3 regions of the Pseudarthrobacter sp. WHRI 8279 genome follow, and region 1 is predicted to be linked to each of the others. Evidence: predicted binding sites of a transcription regulator. Region 1 holds the regulator's gene; each other region holds the start of a gene.
What was found. Region 1 encodes Rex, which represses fermentation and respiration genes when NADH is low (regulators of the CRP and FNR family bind a similar motif). Its sites were predicted from a motif close to CTTGTGAANNNNTTCACAAG; they were not measured.
Positions count from the first base shown of each region.

Region 1 (7,377 bases):
CTGCAGCAGGTGACCGCCCTGGGCCTCCCCACCGCAACTGAGTTCCTCGAGCCCATCAGCCCGCAGTACATGGCCGACCTGATCTCCTGGGGCGCCATCGGGGCGCGCACCACCGAAAGCCAGATCCACCGGCAGCTCGCGTCCGGACTGTCCATGCCCATCGGCTTCAAGAACGGGACCGACGGCGACCTCCAGGTGGCCATCGACGCCTGCGGTGCAGCGGCCGCAGCCCAGGCGTTCCTCGGCATTGACGGTGACGGCCGGGCGGCACTGGTGTCCACCGCCGGAAACCCGGACACCCATGTGATCCTCCGCGGCGGACGCAAGGGACCCAACTACTCTGCTGCCGACGTCGGGGCGGCTTCTGCCACGCTGGCCGGCAAGCAGCTGAACCCGCGCCTGATTGTGGACGCCAGCCACGCCAACAGCGGCAAGAGCCACCACCGGCAGGCGGAGGTGGCGCTGGAGATCGGTGCGCAGCTGGAGGACGGCGGCACGTCCGCCCAGGCGGTTGCCGGCGTCATGCTCGAAAGCTTCCTGGTGGGCGGAGCACAGAATCTGGATGTTGCAGAGCACGCGGCCGGCCGGGCTGGGCTCGTCTACGGGCAGAGCGTTACAGATGCCTGCATGGACTGGGACGTTTCGGTATCTGTCCTGGACCAGCTGGCGGCCTCCGCGCGCAAGCGCCGGGAAGCGAATTAGGGGGATCTACTACTTTCACTTCTGCCACAGGAACATCTAGAGTATCTAGATAGGTGGTTGGTGGATGGCTCAGCATCGGAACACCGCATTGGCACGTACCTGGGGTCACTGTTGTCCATCCGTCAGCAAAGGAATATAGGGAAATGTCGGCAGAACAGAACTTCTCCAACGCGAAGTTCCTGACCGTGGCTGAAGTAGCCCAGGTCATGCGCGTCTCCAAAATGACCGTGTACCGGCTGGTGCACTCCGGCGAGATGCCGGCAGTGCGCTTCGGCCGCTCCTACCGGGTTCCGGAACAAGCCGTCGAACAGTACCTCAAAGGTGCGGTTGTGGACGGTCACACCGAGACAGCCTGAGCAGCTGTCCGTAGCCGCCTCCCGGAAGCGGTACCCTGTTAAGGAACGTTTTACGTCATTGTAAGAATCTGTCAGTTGTTCAGTTCGTAGCTCTGTCCACGAACAATTTCCATCAGACAGGTACTGCATCTAGTTTGTAAGGAACTTACGTGGGTTCAGTTATTAAGAAGCGTCGCAAGCGTATGGCCAAGAAGAAGCACCGCAAGCTGCTTCGCAAGACCCGTCACCAGCGCCGCAACAAGAAGTAGAGATACTTCGAACAGCGCGGAAATGCCCGTCGCCTTCCGAGGCGGCGGGCATTTCTTTGTGCTGGCACCCCAACCTAGATGCGCGGGCCGCGGATGCGGGCGAAGCCCTTCCAGAGCCCGTAGACGGCGCCGCCGGCCGTTGCGGCTTTGAGCCCGAAGGTGGCCGCGCGCCGGCCGGACCGGAAATCGTAGACCGGCCAGTTGTTGTCCCGGGCGTGCCGGCGCAGGCGGGCATCCGGGTTGATGGCCACCGGGTGGCCCACCAGCGTCAGCAGCGGAATGTCGTTGTAGGAGTCGCTGTACGCCCAGCAGCGCTTGAGGTCCAGGTCCTCGGCGTCGGCCACGGCCTGGACGGCAACCGCCTTGGCCGAGCCGTGCAGGATGTCACCCACCAGCCGCCCGGTGTACATGCCTTCGGAAATTTCGCCTACGGTCCCCAGGGCGCCGGTCAGTCCCAGGCGGGTGGAGATCACCGTGGCCACCTCGATGGGGGTGGCCGTCACCAGCCACACCCGCCGGCCCACGCGCAGGTGCTGCTCCGCCAGCGCTTTGGCGCCGGGCCAGATGCGGGAGGCGATCATCTCGTCGTAGACCTCTTCGCCGAGCGCCTTGATGTCATCCACCGTAATCCCTGCGGCCAGCGTCAGTGCGGAGTCACGGACGGCATGGACATCGTCCATGTTTTCCCCGCGGGCCACGAACTTGAACTGCTTCCACGCGAAGCCGGCGGCCTGGGCCATGGTGAACGCCCCGCGCTGGTGCATCTTCCTGGCAACGTGGAAGAGGCTCGCGCCGCGCATCAGGGTGTTGTCCACATCGAAGAACGCCGCCTCGCCCGGTTGCGGCGCAGCAACCGGCTTGGTGACTACGGCAACGTACTTCTCCTCGGGCATGCAGTCGAGTCTAGTCAATCCGCTGTTCAATCCCGGTTTAGCCTTGTTCCCACAGGCCCGGCGTCGCGGGTGCCGTGGGAACGGGGCTACGGTTAAGGCATGGCCACACCCCGCGTTGTCCTGATCACCAAGGCAGACTGCCACCTTTGCGAAGACGCGCGCGACGCCGTCAGCCGGGTTACGTCCTCGCTGGGACTTCAGTGGTCCGAGGAGTTGGTGGACAACCAGCCGGAACTCCGTGAACGCTACGCGGAAGAAATCCCGGTGGTTCTGGTGGACGGGGTGCAGCGCGATTTCTGGAAAATCGACGAAGCCCGGCTGGAACGCGTGCTCCAGCGGGCCATGGCACAGTAGGGGAGCAGCACCCGGCATGGCGCGGTCCAGAGTCTTCCCTGCATCGGTGGCACCTGCTTTGATGGCATTGCCGGTTGGGCCCTAGAGTGGAGTCACAACGCGATGCGAGGGAGGGGCTGGTGGCTTCGCTGGATTCAACCCCCCAGGCTGTCCCGGACCTGCCGGAACCTGCGGGCACGGCAGCCAAACAGATTCCGCCCGCTGCAGTGGCCCGGCTGACCCTCTATCTTCGTGCCCTCAATACACTCCTGGCAGAGGGAGTGGAACGGGTCTCCTCAGAATCCCTTGCCGAAGCCTCAGGCGTCAGCTCCGCAACGCTCCGCAAGGACCTCTCCCACGTGGGCTCCTACGGCACCCGCGGAGTCGGTTACGAGGTGCAGTACCTGAGCCGGCACATCGCCGCTGCCTTGGGACTCACCCATGACTGGAAAGTGGCCATCGTCGGCGCCGGCAACCTGGGCAAGGCCCTCGCACGGTATGGAGGCTTCGAATCCCGGGGCTTCGACGTCGTGGCCATCTTTGATGCGGACCAGATGGTGGTGGGCAACGAGGTGGGCTGGCTGCGCGTCAGCGACGTGGCGGATCTGGAAACGGTGCTGCACCGCACCGGGGCCAATATGGTGGTCCTTGCCCTTCCCGCCTCGGTTGCCCAGGATGTGTGCGACCGTGTGGTGGCGGCCGGGGTCCGCAGCGTCCTGAGTTTCGCCCCGATCATGCTCCAGGTCCCGGAGGGCGTGAACCTCCGCAAGGTGGACATGGCAACGGAACTGCAGATCCTGGCCTATCACGCACAACGGGCGCAGGCCCCGGGGCAGACCGCCTAGATTCCGTCAGCGGCTGGTCCCGGTGCCCACGCCCGAAGGGTGGGAGTGCTTGGGGTTACCGGCCGTACGGGTTCCCCATGTTGCCGCCGTATGGGTTGGCGAACGGCTGCTGGCGGCGGAAATACGGAGCCGAGGCCGGCAGGTAGAGCAACACAATGGCCGCAATCCCCAGCAGGGTGCCGATGGTTGCGAAGCTGGGCGGGCCAAAGAGGCCGAAGATGGACAGTGCCGCGAAGACCGTGCCCAGGATCCGTGCCCAGTTCTTGCCCTTGCGGACGAAGAACGCCACCAGCAGGTAGAGGGCAAGGCCGATGATGGCAAACACCACCAAGGTTCCGGCGATGACGCCCTTCATATCCTCGTACGTGACTCCCGCCCCGCTGCCCTCGATCTGGGTCTCAAAGGCGTCGCGGAACATGGGATCGTCCAGCGTGGTCAGGCCGGTCAGCATCGAAATGACGAAGATCGCGGCGGAAGCGATCATCAACCAGAAGGAGATGTTGACCATCTGGGGAACGCCGGTGCTGCCGGTCGGCTGCGGCTGCTCGGAGGGATACTGCGCATAGGGGGACTGGCCATACGGCTGCTGGCCGTAGCCGGGGGCCGCGGGCGGGTTCTGCCCGTACTGCGGCGGGTTCTGGCCGTACTGGGGAGCGCCGGACTGGCCGTACTGCGGCGGGTTCTGCCCGTACTGCGGTGCGTTCTGTCCATACTGCGGGGTTCCGGACTGCTGCCCGTACTGGGGCTGGTTTTGGCCATACTGCGGTGCGTTCTGGCCGTAGCGCGGAGCCTCGCCGCCGGACTCGGGATCGTTCGGAACGGGAGGCGGGACGGGGGGAGTGCTCATGGGCGGTCCTTTTGCGTGTCGGGTTCCAGGTAGGTCGCCGGGCTCGGTCCTGTCCCCTACCCCCAGCATCACTTAAGTCCACCGTACCCCCGGGCGGGCTCCTTGTGGGTCATTCGGAAGAGGTATTCCGGCCCGCAACCGCTGCGAACCATGCCTGGGAATTCGGCAGCCACAGAAGGACCGTTGCCGCCAGGCTGACAAGGAAGGCTGTCCAGTTTCCGGCACCCTGCCCCATGCCTGCCGCCGTATTAACCGCGGCCAGGACCAGGGTGATCCCGGCCAGTACCGTCAGGGCCACCCTGGCCCACTGCCGGCCGGCCTTCATCTTGACCGCTAGAACCATCTGCGCGGCCCCCACGGCAGCGCCCAGCAGCATCAGTGCGACGACGGCTGCAGCGGCCGCGGGCGCTACGGCAAAGAGCACCAGGGACGCCAGCATCCCCAGGAGTCCGCCCAGCAGGGCAAGGACCCCTCCCACAAACCAGATCCAGAACGAGACCTTAATCTCGGTGGGCCGGGCGGTAACGGAAAACAGCTCGGCGAAACCGTTCCGGGGTCCGCTGGGAGAGTTGCTCATGGCGTTCACTGTAGTCCCGTCCCTGGACACCCGCGGCGTGACGGTACTGCGCGCTGGCGGTGAAGAGCGGCGCCCTTAAAGGACGGCACCCCGGCGCCGGACTGCGGGAGTCCAGGGCCGGGGTGCCAATGCGGGAAAGAATTATGCCGCGGGAGCGATGAAGGCGAGCTCGAGGTTGATGGCAACCTTGTCGCTGACCAGGACGCCGCCGGTCTCCAGGATGGCGTTCCAGGTCAGGCCGAAGTCCTTGCGGCTGATGGTGGTCTCGGCGGAAACGCCTGCCCGGGTGTTGCCGAAGGGATCAACAGCCACGCCGTTGAACTCGGTGTCCAGGGTCACGGGGCGGGTGACGCCCTTGATGGTGAGGTCGCCGGTCAGTTCGTAGCTGTTGCCCTTGGCCACCAGGCCGTTGGAGACGAAGGAAATCTCGGGGAACTTCTCCACGTCGAAGAAGTCCTCGCCCTTGACGTGTCCATCGCGGTTGGCGTCGCCTGAATCGAAGCTGGCGGTGTTGATGGTGGCGTTGATCCTGGCGCCGGTGACGTCCTCGGGGAGGTCCAGGGTGGCGGCGGCTTCGGTGAACTGTCCGCGGACCTTGCTGATGCCTGCGTGGCGGACCGTGAAGCCGATCTCGCTGTGTGAGTTGTCGAGGGTCCAGGTGCCGGTGGTGATGTCTGCGGGAAGTGCCATGGTGATTGCTCCTTGGATAGGCGTGCTGTCGGGGATGCTGTTGAAACTTCATCTGTTGAAGTATCAACTAACTGCTGCATCCAGTATAAACATGCATTTGCATGTTTTGTTCCCGGCTTCGGAACATTTCTTCAAAAACTTCAGTTCTACTCTTTGTAGAAGCTTCGCCGGGAGATTTCGGATCGCACGCCATCTTTGAGAAACTGGTAAACATGCCCCAAGCCACTGTCCATTTGCTCCGCCACGGCGAGGTCCACAATCCCGACGGCGTTCTCTACGGACGGCTGCCCGAATTCCACCTCTCCGAACTGGGGCAGGAGATGGCGCGCACGCTCGCCGAGCACTTCAGCTGCCGCGCCGCCGGCGGGGCCCGGATCACCTACCTCGCCGCCTCGCCGCTGGACCGTGCGCAGGAAACTGCCCGGCCGACTTCGGACGCCCTGAAGCTGCAGATCCACACGGACGAGCGGATCATCGAGGCAGAGAACTACTTTGAGGGCATGAGGGTCACCAAGGCCGAGCTGCGCCGTCCGAAGCACTGGCCGCGGCTGGTCAACCCCCTGCGGCCCTCCTGGGGCGAGCCTTACAAGACCCAGGCGTCCCGTGTCATGGAAGCTGTCCAGGACGCCCGGGTGCGCGCCATCGAGCTGGCAGCCGGGGACTTTGGAACGGACGGGCCCGAAGCCATCATGGTCAGCCACCAGCTCCCCATTTGGGCCACCCGCCTCAGCGCCGAGGGCAAGCCGCTGTGGCATGACCCGCGGAAACGCGAATGCACCCTGACGTCCATCACGTCCCTGGTGTTCGACGACGCCGGCACGCTCCTGCGCGTGCAGTACAGCGAACCGGCCGCTTCCCTTCTTCCGGGTGCGTCCAGCACCCCTGGAGCCTAGTTGTGACCGACAGTAATTTCGTGACTTCCCGCCGCGGCCTGCTGGCTGCCGGCGGCCTGGCCCTGGCCGCCGTGACCGTGGGCCTGTCCGGCTGTGCCCAGGAGGACGCCCTGGCGCAGCAGGCCAAGGCGGGGGACAACAAGAACTATGTTGCCGGCGATGGGTCCGTGACGGAGTTCGCCGCAGGGGACCGAAAGTCCGCCATCCAGGTCAACGGCACGCTGTTCAACGGCACAGCCGTGGCGCCGGCCGACTTCCAGGGCAGGGTGACGGTGCTGAATTTCTGGTTCGCCGCCTGCGCCCCGTGCCGGGTGGAGGCCCCCATCCTCGAAGAGCTGCACCAGGAGTTCAAGGACCAGGGCGTGCAGTTCTTCGGCGTCAACCTGCGGGACGAGAAAGCCACCGCCGAGGCCTTCGAGAAGACCTTCAACCTGACCTACCCAAGTTTTGACGACAAGGACGGCGGTGTCCTCCTGGCGGTTTCCGGCCTGGTCCCGCCGGGCGCGGTCCCCACAACCCTGGTGCTGGATAAGCAGGGCCGGGTGGCCTCCCGGGTCCTGGGCGAAGTCCAAAAAGGCACCCTGAAGGCCCTCATCGCTGCCGCCGTGGCAGAGTAGCGGTGGTCCGGACCGTGAACAGCCCCTTTGCCGAAGCCATCCTGAACGGCTCGCTCCTGCTTGCCATCCCGGTGGCCCTGCTGGCCGGACTGGTTTCCTTCCTTTCTCCGTGCGTGCTGCCCCTGGTGCCCGGATATCTGGGCTATGTCACGGGACTCAGCGGCGTGGACCTGCAGAAGCAGAAGCGCGGCCGGATGCTGGTGGGGATCGGGCTGTTCGTCCTCGGCTTCTCGGTCATTTTCGTCCTCCTGGGCGGAGCTTTTGGCCAGTTGGGGACCCTCATCACGGGTTCCCAGAACGCCTGGATCACCCAGCTCCTGGGCATCCTGGTCATTGTCATGGGCGTGGTGTTCATGGGCGGCTTCAGCTGGCTGCA
Region 1 is NZ_CP168162.1:2,444,079-2,451,455, reverse strand. Features, by position in the region: gene ABRP28_RS11320 (3-deoxy-7-phosphoheptulonate synthase) at 1-702, shown strand, start outside; gene ABRP28_RS11315 (helix-turn-helix domain-containing protein) at 846-1,058, shown strand; gene ABRP28_RS11310 (30S ribosomal protein bS22) at 1,208-1,306, shown strand; gene ABRP28_RS11305 (HAD-IB family hydrolase) at 1,381-2,199, opposite strand; gene ABRP28_RS11300 (glutaredoxin family protein) at 2,299-2,553, shown strand; gene ABRP28_RS11295 (redox-sensing transcriptional repressor Rex) at 2,673-3,377, shown strand; gene ABRP28_RS11290 (hypothetical protein) at 3,433-4,224, opposite strand; gene ABRP28_RS11285 (hypothetical protein) at 4,334-4,801, opposite strand; gene ABRP28_RS11280 (YceI family protein) at 4,943-5,491, opposite strand; gene ABRP28_RS11275 (histidine phosphatase family protein) at 5,704-6,384, shown strand; gene ABRP28_RS11270 (TlpA disulfide reductase family protein) at 6,387-7,001, shown strand; gene ABRP28_RS11265 (cytochrome c biogenesis protein CcdA) at 7,016-7,377, shown strand, end outside.

Region 2 (7,377 bases), 1.7 Mb from region 1:
CCTCGCCCGGGAGCCTCCTAATTGCCCTCGCCATGCTCCGTGCAGGTGCCACCGGTAAAACCGCTGCCGAGATGGACAGCATCCTGCAATTTCCTCCCGAGACGCGCGATGAGGCCATGAACGCGGTCCTCCGCTCGCTCGAAAGGTTCGACGGTGACCCCGGTGCGGTGGATGAGGAGAACCCGCCGCAGAAGCCGGTCATGCACTCGGCCAACGGCCTGTTTGTAGATACAGACGTGCCTACCGGACAGCCCTTCCTGAATACCCTGGCCCGGCATTATGGGACCGGCGTTTATCCCGTGGATTTCAGTGATGAGGGTGCAACGAAGCCCGCCATTGATGCCTGGGTGAACAGGAGCACCGGCGGCAGGATCAAGGAAGCCCCGGCGGAGTACGACCCCAACAACACTTTCAGCCTGCTCAACTCGTTGTACTTCGCCTCTGCCTGGAGCGCACCGTTCGATCCGAACGCCACCTCTGACCTGCCCTTCACAACAGCGGTGGGCGAGGAAATCAACGTGCCCGCCATGCACAACGAACTGAGGATGAAATATGCGGAAGGCGCCGGCTGGCAGGGTGTGGATCTTCCCTATGCCGACGGTTTCGTCATGCGGCTGGTCCTGCCCGAAGAGGAGTCCGCTCCCGCTGGCAGTCCCGTCTCTGCGGCCTTCGACGTGACGAAACTTACCGAATTCGCGGACACGTTTGATACCGCCCGGCCCGCGTCAGTCCAAATCCAGCTGCCGCGCTGGGACCACAAGTCCAGTTTTGACCTCCGCAAGGTCTTCGAGGCGCTGGGACTAGAGAACATGCTCGGCACCACGGATGACTTCAACAACATCCAGCCGCAGATGATGATCACACAGGCCGCCCAGGCGGCCAACATCACTGTGGCCGAAAAGGGCACCATCGCCGCCGCGGTGACCCAGATCAACGGCGAGGCCACCAGCGCTCCGCCGGAGCCCGAGCGGACCATCGCGTTCGACAGGCCGTTCCACTACCAGATCGTCCACGTTGAAACTGGGCTGCCGCTGTTCATGGGAACTGTAACCGACCCCAGGTGAATGAACGTCCCGCGCTAGGCCGGTTTTGTCCCCGGCCGTCAGACGCTCCATCAGCTAATGCACGAAATGACGGAACCCTCTTGCATTCTGTGCAGGAGGGTTCCGGAAAAACGCACATTAGCTGAGAGAGCGTCCGGGGCTGGTGGCGGGTTAGCGGGCGCCGCCCTGCCACAGCGCATCAAACGGAGCGCCGGACGCGACGCGGTTGCGGATCCCCGCGATGACAAAGTCCTTGGCTGTGCGTGCTGCGTCGAGCGGCGATGCCCCCTTGGCGAGTTCGGCAGTCACTGCGGCAGCCAGCGAGCAACCGGCGCCGGAGACAGCCACCTCGCCCACCTTGGGCGCGCTCAGGACTTCCAGGGTTTCGCCGTCGTAGAACACGTCGACGGCGTCCGGGCCCTCAAGCCGCACCCCGCCCTTGGCGAGCACGGCCGCGCCGCTGATTTCGTGGATGCGGACGGCGGCGGCCTTAAGCGACTCGACATCGGTGATTTCCAGACCGGAGAGCGACTCGGCTTCGAAGTGGTTGGGCGTGACAAAGGTGGCCAGCGGCAGGATCTGGGCCTTGAGGGCCTGGTCCGTATCCAGCGCATGCCCGGGCTCCTGGCCCTTGCAAATCAGCACCGGATCCAGGACCACATTGCTAAAAATGTTGGCTTCCAGCGCATCAGCTACCGTGCTGATCGTGGCGGGGCTGCCCAGCATCCCGATCTTGACGGTGTCCAATACCGGCCGGCCGGGTACGGACTTCCCGTCCGGGGCCGGACCGTAGGCCGCCGTGGTCGCCTCCAGCTGGTCCGCGATGACCTGCTGGTCTACCGGGACAAAGCGGTGGTTCCACTGGTCGTTCGGGTTGAACGAGACGATGCAGGTCAGGTTGGCGATGCCAAACACGCCGAGCTCCTGGAACGTTTTCAAGTCGGCCTGGGCGCCGGCGCCGCCAGTGGCCTCGGACCCTGCAATGGTCAGGACAACTGCCGGAGCAGCAGCGGACTGTGGTGCGTCAACGGAAACGGAAGTCATGGCACCATCCTGCCATCCGGCGTCGTCCGCCCGCTTTGTGGGGCTGTACAGCATCCGGATGTGCTGCTGGTCAGGGTTCCAAGACCGCCGCAGCTGGCGGCGGCCCAGCGTCGTGGCCGTGCTCCGCTTCATCGGGCACCTTGACGATTAGGACCACGGCCGAGCGGCCCAGTGCGGCGCAAAATCCGGCCCATAGCACTAAGCCCCACATCGAATACCACCGGGTGCCAATGAGGAAGAGAAGCGTCACCATGCCGGTGACGATGCCGGCCCCACCTATAGCGAGGATGTGAATCCATTGGTTGCGGACAGTCCGCAGAAGCATCCCCGCCAGAAGGGCCAGCGGCATGCCGAGTAGCAGGGCCGCTCCAATTGAGAATACGTACCCCGGGGGACCGAACGGCAGGCCAAAGACAAAGACAGTAAGGGCGGCGCCGAGGAGGAAGGCGGCGGGGCCGAAAGTCACCCTGTGCGGCCGGCTCACCTGGCTTTGGCGATCTGCTGCAGCGCGCGGCCCAGTTCTGGCTGGCTGTAGACGAAGCCCGCGTCCAGCAGCTTCTCCGGCTGGACCCAGCGGCTCTTCAGGACCAGTTCCGTCTCTGTCCGGATCAGTACGGCACCGAGCCGCAGCAGCCAGGCAGGAGTGGGGATGCCGAACCGGGCCCCGTAGGCCCGGCGGACCATGCACATCAGTTCGCGGTTTGTCACTACATCCGGCGAAGCCACGTTCACGGGCCCGGTAATGTCCTTCCGGGCATGCAGGAAACGGACACACCGGTACAGATCCTCCACATGGATCCAGCTGAATTTCTGCGTGCCTGGTCCCATCCGGCCGCCCAAGCCCAGCCGGGCCAGGTTGGCGAACGGCCGCAGCGCGCCGCCGCCGCGGCCCAGGACGATGGCGATCCGCAGCGGAATCTTGCGTGTCCCCGGCGTCACGGCGGCGTCGAGTTCCGCTTCCCAGGCGCGGGCAACGTCCACGGAGAATCCCGTTCCGGGTTCGCCGTCACGTTCCGACTGCGGGCGGTCGACGGCGTTGCGGTAGATGGTGCCGGTGCTCGCGTTGAGCCAGGTGGACGGCGGCTGCCGGCAGAGTGCGATGGCACGGCCAAGTGCCGCCGTGGTGGAAACGCGGGACTCCAGTATGGCGGCCTTGTTCCGGTCGTTGTAGCGGCAGGAGACTGAGCGTCCGGCGAGGTTGACGAGAAGTTCCGCGCCGTCCAGCACGCGGGCAAGGCGGACGTCGTCGTCAGCCCACGCGGCCGACGGTGCGCCCTTGGAACCTCTGCGGCCAATAGTGCGCACGGTCCAGCCGTCCTTCTCGAACCGCGCCCGAAAATACCTGCCGATGAAACCTGAGGCTCCCGCCAGTACCACCGTTCTGGTGCCGCTCATTTTTCCCCCAAATGTGTTTGTTGCGGTTTAGCCGCGGATGCTGCGGCTCAGGCTCAGGAAATCGTCGAGGATCCTGCCCACGCCCGGTATCCGTGCCAGTGAGAGTCCCCGAGTGATCAGCGGAACGGCACCATCCACCAGCCGCCTGGTCCGCTGCTGCCCTTCGGAGGTGTCGTAGACCCAGAAGAGGGTGACGGCCATATAGCAAAGCCACAGCAGCTCCGGAAGATCGGACCTGAGCTTTTTAGGTGCCTGAGGCTTCGCTGCCTCAACTGCCGTGCGGAAGATGGCCAGCGACGCCTCGCGGGCCGCCGTTGAACCGGCTGCGAAAGGATTTACCGGGGACGTCGGGCGGATGGCCGTAGCTATGAAGTCGCCACCAAACCGGTGGTAGGGGGCCATGGCGTCCAGGCCTGTATGGAGGGTGGCCTTGAGCCGGCCGGTGAGGTCGCCAGCATCCTTGAGCGCTTCGGCAGCCCTGGCGGCATGCTCCGCCTGTACCTGCAGATACAGCTCCTGCACCAGGTCATCCTTTGATGCGAAGTAGTAGTAGGCATTGCCCACCGAGATGCCGGCCTCGGCTGCGATGGCCCGCATGGTGGTTTTGGCGAAGCCGATCTCCCGGAACATCCGCAGGGCGACGTCGGCCACCAGCTGGCGCGTCTGCTCGCTCTTTACGGTCATGGGCTTCCCTCAATTTGAACGTGTTCAAGAAAAGTACCACATATTTGAACACGTTCAGATTGAGGCTCATCGCACTGCCTCGCAGCGGCCGCTCCAGCAGTGGGAGAATTAGGGGACAGTGCTAATACAGCCGGTGTTCCCGCCCCTCGGGTACCGAGCGAACCACTACGAACGGACCTCCGCAATGACCCCAGCTTCAGGCCACCACGCCCTGCCCCAGACCCCTCCAGTTCCGGACCGCCCCCGGTTCGCCTCAATCGGCTCCCCGTACTTCGGCATCATGCTGGCGGTCATGGCCGTTGTGCTGATCCTGTCCAACATCGGGGCGTCCAAGGGGGTGGCGATCGGGCCGATCATCACGGACGGCGGCTTCTTCCTCTTCCCGCTGGCGTACATCCTGGGAGACGTCATCAGCGAGGTCTACGGCTTCAAGGTGGCACGCAAAGCCATCCTCACCACCTTTGCGCTGTCCGTCTTCGCATCGCTCTGCTACTGGGCGATCATCGCCCTTCCCGGCTTCGATGACGAGTTCGGAACGTCCAAGCAGGCCGCCCTGGAGGGCGCGCTCGGCCCGGTTCCGCAGATTGTGCTGGCATCGCTGCTGGCCTTCCTGGCCGGGCAGACCATCAACTCCTGGATCATGGTGCGGATGAAGGCCCGCTCCGGCGAGAAGTCCCTGTGGGCCCGCATCATGGGTTCCTCGGTGGCCGGCGAGTTTGTGGACACACTGATCTTCTGCAGCATCGCCGCCTCGGTCATCGGGATAACGGATGCCGCGACCTTTGTGAACTACGTGGTGGTGGGCTTCGTGTACAAGACCCTGGTGGAGTTCATCCTGGTCCCGGTGACGTCGCTGGTGATCCGGTGGGTGAAGAAGCGGGAACCCAGCTACGGGGTCCCGGCGGCAGCGGTGACGAACGCCGCCTAACCGCTGCCCTTGAGGGTCCCGTCCAGCAGGGCCCGCAGTTCCCGGAAGTGCCGTTCCGTCGCCTCCTCGTGGAAGGCCGACGTGTCAGCCATGGAGTAGCCATGGGACGCGCCGCTGTAGACCTCGTTGCTATGCGCGAGGCCCGCCGCGTCGAGAGCCGCCCCCAGCCGGGCGACGGCGTCGGGCCGCATGCTTTGGTCATGGTCGGCGTGGCCGAACACGAACCGCGCCTTCGCCCGGCCCAGCCCCAGGTGCGGGCTGTCCGGCTCGTCTGTTGCCAGCCCTCCGCCGTGGAATCCGCCACAGGCTGCCACCACTTCCGGGTGTGCCGTGGCGGTGCGCACCGCGAGCCTGGCGCCCATGCAATAGCCAAAGGCTCCGACCGGACCCGGCGCAACGCCGTCGAGCGTTCCCAAGGCCGCCACCCAGGCATCGATGTCCGGCAGCGCCTTGTCCGTGGTGAGGCGCCCCACCCGGGGAAAGGCCACCTTGCCGGCCGCCTGCCTGCCCTCCGGCGTGGCCATGTCCCCGCGCGGCGCCAGTTCCGCCGCTGTCCCTTCGCGGTAGAAGACGTTGGGTGCCAGGACCACATAGCCCCAGTCGGCAACGCGCTGGGCCATGTCCCCGATGCGCGGCCGCAGGCCGAAGGCGTCCATGTACAGGATGACGCCGGGGAACGGACCGGTGCCCGTGGACGGGCGCGCCACCAGGGCGTCGGCGGTGCCTTCAGCGGCAGGGATCTGGATCAGCATCGGCTCAGGATACCGGAGCCGAGTACGACGGCGGTCCTCCGGCGGCGTGCCGCCGCTTGCCAGCGCGTGCGGCCGCTTGCCGCGCCAGGCAGGCTACGAGTAGTACTGCCCCAGCGTCTCCGCCTTGAAGTCGAAGAAGGTCCCGTCCTCGATGGCCAGGCGGGCGTCGTCCACCATCTTCACCACGAACCGTTCGTTGTGGATGGAGATCAGCGTGGCGGAAAGCATCTCCTTTGCCTTGAAAAGGTGGTGGATGTAGGCCCGCGAGTAGTTGGTGCAGGCGTAGCAGTCGCAGCCGTCCTGGAGCGGGCCGAAATCGCGCTTGTACTTGGCCCCGGAGAGGTTGAAGCGTCCCTGCGGCGTGTAGAAGGCAGAGTTTCGGGCCACCCGCGTGGGGGAGACGCAGTCAAAAGTGTCCGCACCGTTCTCGATGGCCGTGAAGATGTCGTCCGGCTCGGAGATGCCCAGCAGGTGGCGCGGCTTGTCCTCGGGCAGTTCCTCGTTGCACCAGCGGACAATTGTGCCGAGGTTCTCCTTTTCAAGTGCCCCGCCGATGCCGAACCCGTCGAACGGCATGGCGCCCAGGTCCCGGCAGGCCTTCCGGCGCAGGTCCTCGTACTGCGCGCCCTGGATCACGCCGAACAGGGCCTGGTACGGCTTGCCCGTCCGGGACGACGTCAGCCGGAAGTGCTCCTCGAGGCAGCGGAGCGCCCACAGGCGGGTGCGCTCCAGCGACTCCTCCTGGTACCTGCGGGAGTTCTGCAGGGTGGTCAGCTCATCGAAGGCGAACATGATGTCCGCACCGATCTGGTGCTGCACCTGCATGGAAATTTCGGGGGAGAACCGGTGCCGGTCGCCGTTGAGGTGGCTCTTGAACCACACGCCGTCGTCGTCTATGTGGGCGAGGCGTTCCTTTCCGGGGGCGACGGCGTCATCCGGGCCGGGCGCGCCCGCGGCAGTAACGGTGTTCATGTCAATGACCTTCTTGAAACCCGAGCCCAGGCTCATCACCTGGAATCCGCCGGAGTCCGTGAAGGTGGGCCCGGACCAGTTCATGAAGGCACCAAGGCCGCCTGCCTCGTCCAGGATGTCCGCGCCCGGCTGCAGGTACAGGTGGTAGGCGTTGGCCAGCACAGCCTGCGCGCCGAGGTCCGCTACGGCCTCGGGCAGCACCGCCTTGACGGTGGCTTTGGTTCCGACGGCGATGAACGCCGGGGTCTGGATTTCACCGTGCGGCGTGGAGATGGTGCCGGTCCGTCCCAGGAACTGGCCGCCGTTGGAGGCAACCTGGGCAGCGGATGGCGGGCAGCTCTCACCGAGGCGGGTGCCCACCCGGAAGGAGAATTCCGCCTGCCGGCCCGGCAGGGCGCTGGCCGGAGTGCTGGAGGCCGCGTCAGTCAGGGCAGTTTCAGCCGGGGCGGCGGCGGCAGGGGAGGGGGCTGGGGCGGGGTTGGCTGGCACCGTACAAGTGTGCCAGCATTCTGCCCCGTCCCGGCAACCGCACCGGCTACCGCCTGGCAGGCGACGCTAC
Region 2 is NZ_CP168162.1:4,120,735-4,128,111, forward strand. Features, by position in the region: gene ABRP28_RS18965 (serpin family protein) at 1-1,064, shown strand, start outside; gene ABRP28_RS18970 (hydroxymethylpyrimidine/phosphomethylpyrimidine kinase) at 1,215-2,087, opposite strand; gene ABRP28_RS18975 (hypothetical protein) at 2,158-2,553, opposite strand; gene ABRP28_RS18980 (TIGR01777 family oxidoreductase) at 2,568-3,482, opposite strand; gene ABRP28_RS18985 (TetR family transcriptional regulator) at 3,510-4,166, opposite strand; gene ABRP28_RS18990 (queuosine precursor transporter) at 4,351-5,094, shown strand; gene ABRP28_RS18995 (dienelactone hydrolase family protein) at 5,091-5,846, opposite strand; gene tgt (tRNA guanosine(34) transglycosylase Tgt) at 5,940-7,247, opposite strand.
Region 2: ABRP28_RS18990 (queuosine precursor transporter) is a predicted target of Rex. The motif match lies at 4,208-4,227, and genes of this name have one in related genera.

Region 3 (7,377 bases), 960 kb from region 1:
CGTAAGTGCTGGAGCGGCAATCAACCAGCAGGTGCCCTTCCACTGCAGCGGCAAGGGCCCCGCTAAGCTGCGGCTTCCAGAACGGGGCGAGGCGGCCGACGTCGGGCAGTGATGTGCCCATGGACAGCCGGTAAGCGGGCACGCTGTCGCCAAAACGGATGGCGCCCCAGAGCGCGGAAACCACCACCACGGACTCGTTGGCCTTGCGGCGCTGCCCAGCCGTAAGGGTTTTGTAGCCCAGGGCGTCATACAGCACTCCCGAATAGATCCGGTGGGCCGGAGCCGCCGGTTCGGCATGAAGCCGGGTGTTGCGGCGGACATCCTCCTTCAGCGATGCCCCCACACCCAGCAGCGCGAGCGCATCCTCGTGGGCGCTCACCGTTCCCAGCGCCTCCAGCACTTTGGCGCGGCAGGAGTTCAACTCCGGGAAGCTCAGGGAAGGCCAGTCGACGGCGGAACCGCTGCCGGCGGGTGTCTTGCCTTCGGAAGGGGGAAGCAGAATCAGCACCGTCCGATCCTACCGGCGGCAGGAAAGTGCCGGCTCGCCGGTAGACTGGGGGTGGATGGGTTGACCAGGCGGCCGCGCGTCACGCAAGTGGCTCGAGGAACGTCCGGGCTCCGCAGGGCAGGGTGGTGGGTAACGCCCACTCGGGGTAACCCGCAGGCCAGTGCCACAGAGAACAGACCGCCTGGGTCGCGCCGGTTTGAAAGCGGCACGAACCAGGTAAGGGTGAAACGGTGGTGTAAGAGACCACCAGCTTCCCGGGTGACCGGGAAGGCTAGGTAAACCCCACCCGGAGCAAGGCCAGACAGGACACGTTTGAGGGCTGCCCGCCCGAGTGTCCGGGTAGGCCGCTGGAGGGCGCCGGCAACGGCGTTCGTAGATGGATGGCCGCTACTCCCGTGCCGGTAACGGAACGGGAGCACAGAACCCGGCGTATCGGTCAACCCATCCATTCTTTCCCGGTTTGACCTTGGACGATGGGTTGGGGATGCTGAACCGTGCCCGCAAATGATGACCCGCAAGACAACCCCGGTGCTCCCGCTCCGCAGCAGCTTCCCGGACGTGGTCAGCAGGCTCTTGCCCTTACCGGATTCTTTTCGCTTTCGGTGGCCGCCTGGGCCGCCGCGTCGGTCCCCATCATCCTGCATTCCAGCGGCTGGTTTGCGGTGTCGGTAAAGGCCCCCTGGATGCCGCCGGGCTGGATGTTCAGGAGCATGTGGATGCTGCTGTACGTCGCGGTGGCGGTGGCCGCCTGGCTGGTCTGGCGCAAAGGGTTCCTCACGGGAGGCACCCTGGCGGGCTACCTCATCCAGCTGGTGCTCAACGCCGCGTGGCCGCTGGCGTTCTTCGGGCTGTTTCCGTTGTTCGGCGCCGCTGCCCTCTGGACGGCTTTCCTGGTGATTGGCGGCCTGGGGATATCTGTTGCGTTCCTCATCCTGCGGTTCGGTCCGGTCAGCCCTGCCGCGGGGCTGTTGATGCTTCCCTATCTGTCCTGGGTGGTTTTTTCGTCCAGCCTCAATCTCTATTCGGCCATCCACAATTGACAGGTCCCGCCGCGGCGGACCTCCCTGTGAGTGATTTCACTCGACTGGGGCCGTTTTGCGGAGGCCAGCCAACTTAGAATGGATCCGGACGCAGGAGTTCCTCCGCCGGAGTTGCGTTCGCAGCCGGCGGTTTTTCTTTGCGTAATCCAGGCGCCCGGGGGCCGACCCCCGTGGGCGCAGGTGCCCCTGCACAACATGTGGTGGCCGACAACCGTGTACGAGGACGTATGCGGCTGAACCGAGGAAGGTATTTCTGTGAGCCAGACGTCAGATTCTTGTCTTGATACGTGGATGGGCCGCGAGGCCCTCGCTGAGGCCATGATTCCGGTGATCGGCCGGCTGTACCGCGAAAACAACGTGGTGACCAGCATCCATGGCCGGAGTTTGATCAACAAGTCCACTATGAACATCCTCAAGGCGCACCGTTTTGCGCGCCGCATGAGCAAGGACGAACTCCTCCTGGAGGAGACCGCGCCGCTCCTGAACACCCTGGCCACCCTGGAGCTCGGAGCGGCAGCGATCGACATTGCACGGCTGAACCAGAAGTTCAAGGAAGAGGGCAACGGCGCCACCCTGGAAGAATTCCTCCGCGCGGAACTGGCCGACGTCGTAGGCAAGCGGGGCGGCGATGACCGCACCAGCACCGATGTGGTGCTTTACGGCTTCGGCCGGATCGGCCGGCTGCTGGCCCGCCTCCTGATCGAAAAGGCAGGCGGCGGCCACGGCCTGCGGCTGCGCGCCATCGTCGTGCGCAAGGGTTCGGACAACGACCTCTCCAAGCGCGCCAGCCTGCTGCGCCGCGATTCCGTGCACGGTTCCTTTGAAGGCACCATCCGGATTGACGAGGAAGCCAACACCATTACGGCCAACGGCGTCCAGGTGCAGGTCATCTACTCCGACAACCCGGCAACCATCGACTACACCGCCTACGGCATCAACAACGCCCTGGTCGTGGACAACACCGGGCGCTGGCGTGATTCCGAAGGACTTTCCCAGCACCTGCAGAGCAAGGGTGTTGCACGGGTGCTCCTGACTGCCCCCGGCAAGGGCGACCTGAAGAACATCGTGCACGGCATCAACCAGGGCACCATCGAGGACACGGACCAGATTGTGTCCGCAGCGTCCTGCACCACCAACGCCATCACGCCTGTACTTAAGGCGATCAACGACAAGTTCGGCGTGGTCCATGGGCATGTGGAGACCGTCCACTCTTTCACCAATGACCAGAACCTGATCGACAACTTCCACAAGGGCGACCGCCGCGGCCGGTCCGCAGCACTGAACATGGTTATCACGGAGACCGGCGCCGCGAAGGCAGTGGCCAAGGCGCTCCCCGAGCTGCTTGGCAAACTGACCGGCAGTTCCATCCGCGTTCCCACCCCGGACGTGTCCCTTGCCATCCTGAACCTGAGCCTGGAGAACGGGACCACCAAGGACGAGGTCAACAACTACCTGCGGGAAATGTCCCTGCACTCGGAGCTGCGCAAGCAGATCGACTACATCGACTCGCCCGAGGTGGTGTCCACCGACTTCGTCGGGTCCCGGCGCGCGGGCATCGTTGATGGCCTTGCCACGATCTCGAACGACAAGAACCTGGTGCTGTACGTCTGGTACGACAACGAGTTCGGCTACAGCTGCCAGGTGGTCCGCGTCATGGAGGAAATGGCAGGCGTGAACCCGCCGTCGTTCCCGGCGAAGGAAAGCGCAGCAGCCCTCGCTGCCATCGCTGTCTAGGCTCCCTTCGGGTCGCTCCCGATTTCCCGGCTGATGGTGCTGGAATCAGCCGGGAAACGGGACCACACTGGTGGCATGGAAAATGATTCGACGCTTCAGCACGAGACAACCCTTGAGCACGCCCTTGACGTCGCCAAAGCCAACCACAAAGAGGCGGTCCGGCTGCTTGAGGGCGCCCGGGCCGCGTACAAAACGGGCGACGCCAGCGCGGACCGGGTGCGCCAGCTGGAAGGGCTGCTGGCTATAGCCGAGGAAGACCTTCGAAGGGTGATGCGGGAGCAGTAGTCCCGCCCGGTGTGACCTTTCACTCGCCCTCAACACTGTGGATATCGGCGGGCATGCCGGGCGGGTGTCCTAGGCTCTTCTGGTGCATGAGAACACCGGAAGCCCAGGAACCGCATGACCGTGAGCTGGTCCTCATACAGACGGGCGCGCCGGCGTTCCCGGCAGGCGTGGGGAATCCTGGCAGCAGCGGCAGTGTCTGCACTGGCGGCCCTGTTCTGGTTCTTCACCGCAGGGCAGTTCGCCCTTGCGGAACCTGCCGTTTCCGGCCCCACCGAAGCCCCTGTTTTTGACCCGGCGTGGATGAAACCCGTTGAGCCTGTCCACCCGGTGCCCCCAGGTACTGCCCTGGCCGCCCTGGAAGGGCTGGCCGTGAAGGGACGGGCCGCCTCATCGGACTACAGCCGGGAAGCCTTTGGCCCCGCCTGGCAGGACGTGGACCGGAACGGATGCGATACCCGCAACGACATCCTGCGGCGCGACCTCACTGCCGTGGTGATGACGGAAGGCTCCAAATGCCGGGTGGCCGCGGGGTCGTTCCAGGAGCCCTATACCGCACAGTTTGTGGACTTCCGCCGCGGTTCCGAGAGCAGCCGGGCAGTCCAGATCGACCATGTGGTCGCCCTGTCTGACGCCTGGCAGAAGGGCGCCCAGGCCCTGGCGGCGGGGCGGCGGCAGAGCCTCGCCAACGATCCCCTTAACCTCATCGCCGCCGACGGTCCGGCCAACCAGCAGAAGGGCGCCGGCGACGCCGCCACCTGGCTCCCCAAGAACAAGTCGATCCGGTGCCACTATGTGGCGCGCCAGATTTCGGTGAAGGCAGCCTACGGGCTCTGGGTCACCGCAGCGGAAAAGGACGCCATGAAGCGTGTCCTGGGATCCTGCCCCGGACAACAGACTGTTGCCGCCCGCTGAGCCATAACCGCGGCTGGATCGCATTACCGTTCAAGCACGGCCGCTGCCGGGCCAAGGCGCCCGGGCCGCTCCGCCGTCGGGCCTAGTGGCCGAAAGGGTCCGGATCCACGCCTGGCATCCAGGTCAGGCCGGGAACACCCCAGCCGTTCTTCTTCGCCAGCTTCATGGCCTTGCGTTTGTACCGGTCCATGAGCCGGTTCACGTACAGCTTGCCGTCCAGGTGGTCATATTCGTGCTGGATGACGCGGGCAAACCAGTCCGTGGCCTCGAACCTGACCGGCTGCCCGAACCCGTCGAACCCTTCAACGCGGGCCCATTCGGCGCGCTTGAGCGGGTACTGTCCGCTGGGAAAGGACAGGCACCCTTCCTCTTCCTCGTCAGGATCCGGAACGGCACCGGAAATCTTGGACAGGGTCAGGACGGGATTGACCACCACGCCGGTGGGGGGAGCGCCGTCGTCGTTGGCGTACTTGTACACGAAGATCCTCTTGCCCACACCCACCTGGGGTGCCGCGAGGCCCACGCCGTTGGCGGCGTCATTCGTTTCGAACATGTCCGCTATCAAGGTGCGCAGTTCGTCGTCGAAGACTTCCACCTCGGAAGCCCGGCGGTGCAGTACGGGTTCTCCCCAGATGGTGATTGGCAGAACGGTCATCTTCAGGTGGTCCTTCGGCGGTTTCTCGTGCAAAGAAAAATGTGCAGGATCAGTGAAAAAAGAAGGAGGCCGCACCGGTTATCCGGTGCGGCCTCCTGTGCGGACGGCTGCACATACCGTCCCGTGAGGGTGAGCTACGGGGGTTGAACCCGCGACCTCCTGGACCACAACCAGGCGCTCTGCCAACTGAGCTAAGCCCACCATGTGCCTGCAGATTTACCGGCGAACCGGCCCTCTGGAAAGGCAACTCATATAGCTTACCTGCTCTTCAGGGGTGCTTTGTCCACTTTGGCCGATTTCACGGAAAAATCCGTGAAAGGTGGCGCAGATTACGCTTCCGGTGCATCCCCGGCCGCCGTGATGCGCTTGGCGATCCGCTGGGCTGTGGCGCTGTCCGGCCCTGGCGAGGGCACGAACACAGCTTCGCGGTAGTAGCGGAGCTCGTCAATGGAGTCCTTGATGTCCCCCAGGGCGCGGTGTCCGCCCTTCTTCGCCGGCGACTGGAAGTAGGCCCGGGCGAACCAGCGGCGGGAAAGCTCCTTGATGGTGCTGACGTCGATCACCCTGTAGTGCAGGTGCTCCACCACTGCGGGCATGTCGCGGGACAGGAACACGCGGTCCGTCCCCACGGAGTTGCCGCCCAGGGGTGCCTTGCGCGGATCCGGGACCCACTTGGAGATGTACTCCATGACGGCGGCTTCGGCCTCGGCCATCGTCTTGCCATGCGGCAGCTCGTTAAGGAGCCCTGATTTGGTGTGCATGTCCCGGACAAAGTCGTTCATCTGGGCCACTGCGGCGTCATCGGGTTTGATGACCACATCGACGCCGTCGCCAAGGATGTTCAGTTCCGAATCGGTGACCAGGGCGGCCACCTCGATCAGGGCATCGTTCTTGATGTCCAGACCGGTCATTTCACAGTCGATCCAGACGATTCGTTCGTTAGATATAGGCACCGGACCAGCCTACCGTTTCACCTCCCGGCCACCGGCCGGTGCTAGGATTTCGGAGACGCGGCGGGTCGTGCCGCTCCCGTGGTGACTCGCCCCGGCCGGTTCCCCGCCAGGCGGAACCGCAAACGAGAAAGATTGGACGTTCCTGAGATGACGGCGCCTGTGCCTGCGACGAGGGAGACGGCGGCCGCCGCTACTGCCGCAGCGGGCGGTGCGGAAGTGGATAATCCCCGTTCCCCGCTCCTTGCCGGATTCGTGGGCTCCATGTTCATGCTGATCGGATCCCTGGGAGTGGGCTGGCTGGCTCCGGTGTCGGAGCTCCGCCGGATGCCGTTGTTCATCTGGATGCGTGCTGAAGCGGCCGGCGTTGCGCTCTCGATTATCCTGCTGGCGGTGGGAGGCATGCTCCTGGTGCGCGCCTGGCTCAGGCTCGGGCAGAGGGTCCGGGTGTGGGGTGGCGAGGCCCGCAAAGCTACCTTGATGGCAGTGGTGGCTTGGGGGCTGCCCATGATGTTCAGCGTGCCCCTCTTCAGCCGGGACGTCTACGCGTACATCGGGCAGGGCCGGCTGATGGTGGAGGGCTTCAACCCGTACGAGAACGGCATCTCGGCACTGTCCAACTATTTCCAGCTGGGCGCGGACAAGATGTGGACCGAAGCCCCCGTTCCTTACGGCCAGCTCTTCTTGTGGATCGAGCAGTTCGTTGTCTGGTCCACCAACGTCCAGCCCGAAGCCAGCGTGATGCTGTTCCGCCTGGTGGCCCTGGCAGGAGTTGTCCTGTGCGTTATCTACGTTCCAAAGCTCGCTGAGCTCCACGGCGTCAACCCGCACCGTGCCCTGTGGCTCACCGCCGCCAACCCGCTGTTCCTGACGAACTTTATCGCCAGCGTCCACAACGACGCACTGATGATCGGACTGGCGCTCGCCGGACTCTATTACTCCGCGACGCACAGGGTTGTCCGCGGCGTTGTCCTGGTGACCCTTTCCATCGCCGTGAAGCCCATCACCATCGTGTTCCTGCCGTTCATTGGTCTCCTGTGGGCGGGCAAGGACGCGGGCTGGCTCCGGAAGTTCACGTTCTGGGGCCTGACGGCAGCGCTGAGCCTGGGCATCCTGGCCGCAATGAGCATGGTCAACGGTTTCGGCTTCGGCTGGATCAGCGGACTCTCCGCGCCAGGAAGCATCTCCATCTGGTACGCGCCCGTTGGGCTGATCGGCATGGTGGTCGCCTCACTGGCCAACTCGTTCGGACTCGACGGCGCCACCCTGGCGGGATTTGTGTCCGATGCCGGG
Region 3 is NZ_CP168162.1:1,482,823-1,490,199, reverse strand. Features, by position in the region: gene ABRP28_RS06740 (peroxide stress protein YaaA) at 1-508, opposite strand, end outside; RNA gene rnpB (RNase P RNA component class A) at 565-956, shown strand; gene ABRP28_RS06730 (TspO/MBR family protein) at 1,003-1,548, shown strand; gene ABRP28_RS06725 (glyceraldehyde-3-phosphate dehydrogenase) at 1,804-3,282, shown strand; gene ABRP28_RS06720 (hypothetical protein) at 3,358-3,567, shown strand; gene ABRP28_RS06715 (HNH endonuclease family protein) at 3,682-4,479, shown strand; gene def (peptide deformylase) at 4,562-5,134, opposite strand; tRNA gene ABRP28_RS06705 (tRNA-His) at 5,263-5,335, opposite strand; gene orn (oligoribonuclease) at 5,464-6,087, opposite strand; gene mptB (polyprenol phosphomannose-dependent alpha 1,6 mannosyltransferase MptB) at 6,235-7,377, shown strand, end outside.
Region 3: ABRP28_RS06725 (glyceraldehyde-3-phosphate dehydrogenase) is a predicted target of Rex. The motif match lies at 1,572-1,591, and genes of this name have one in related genera.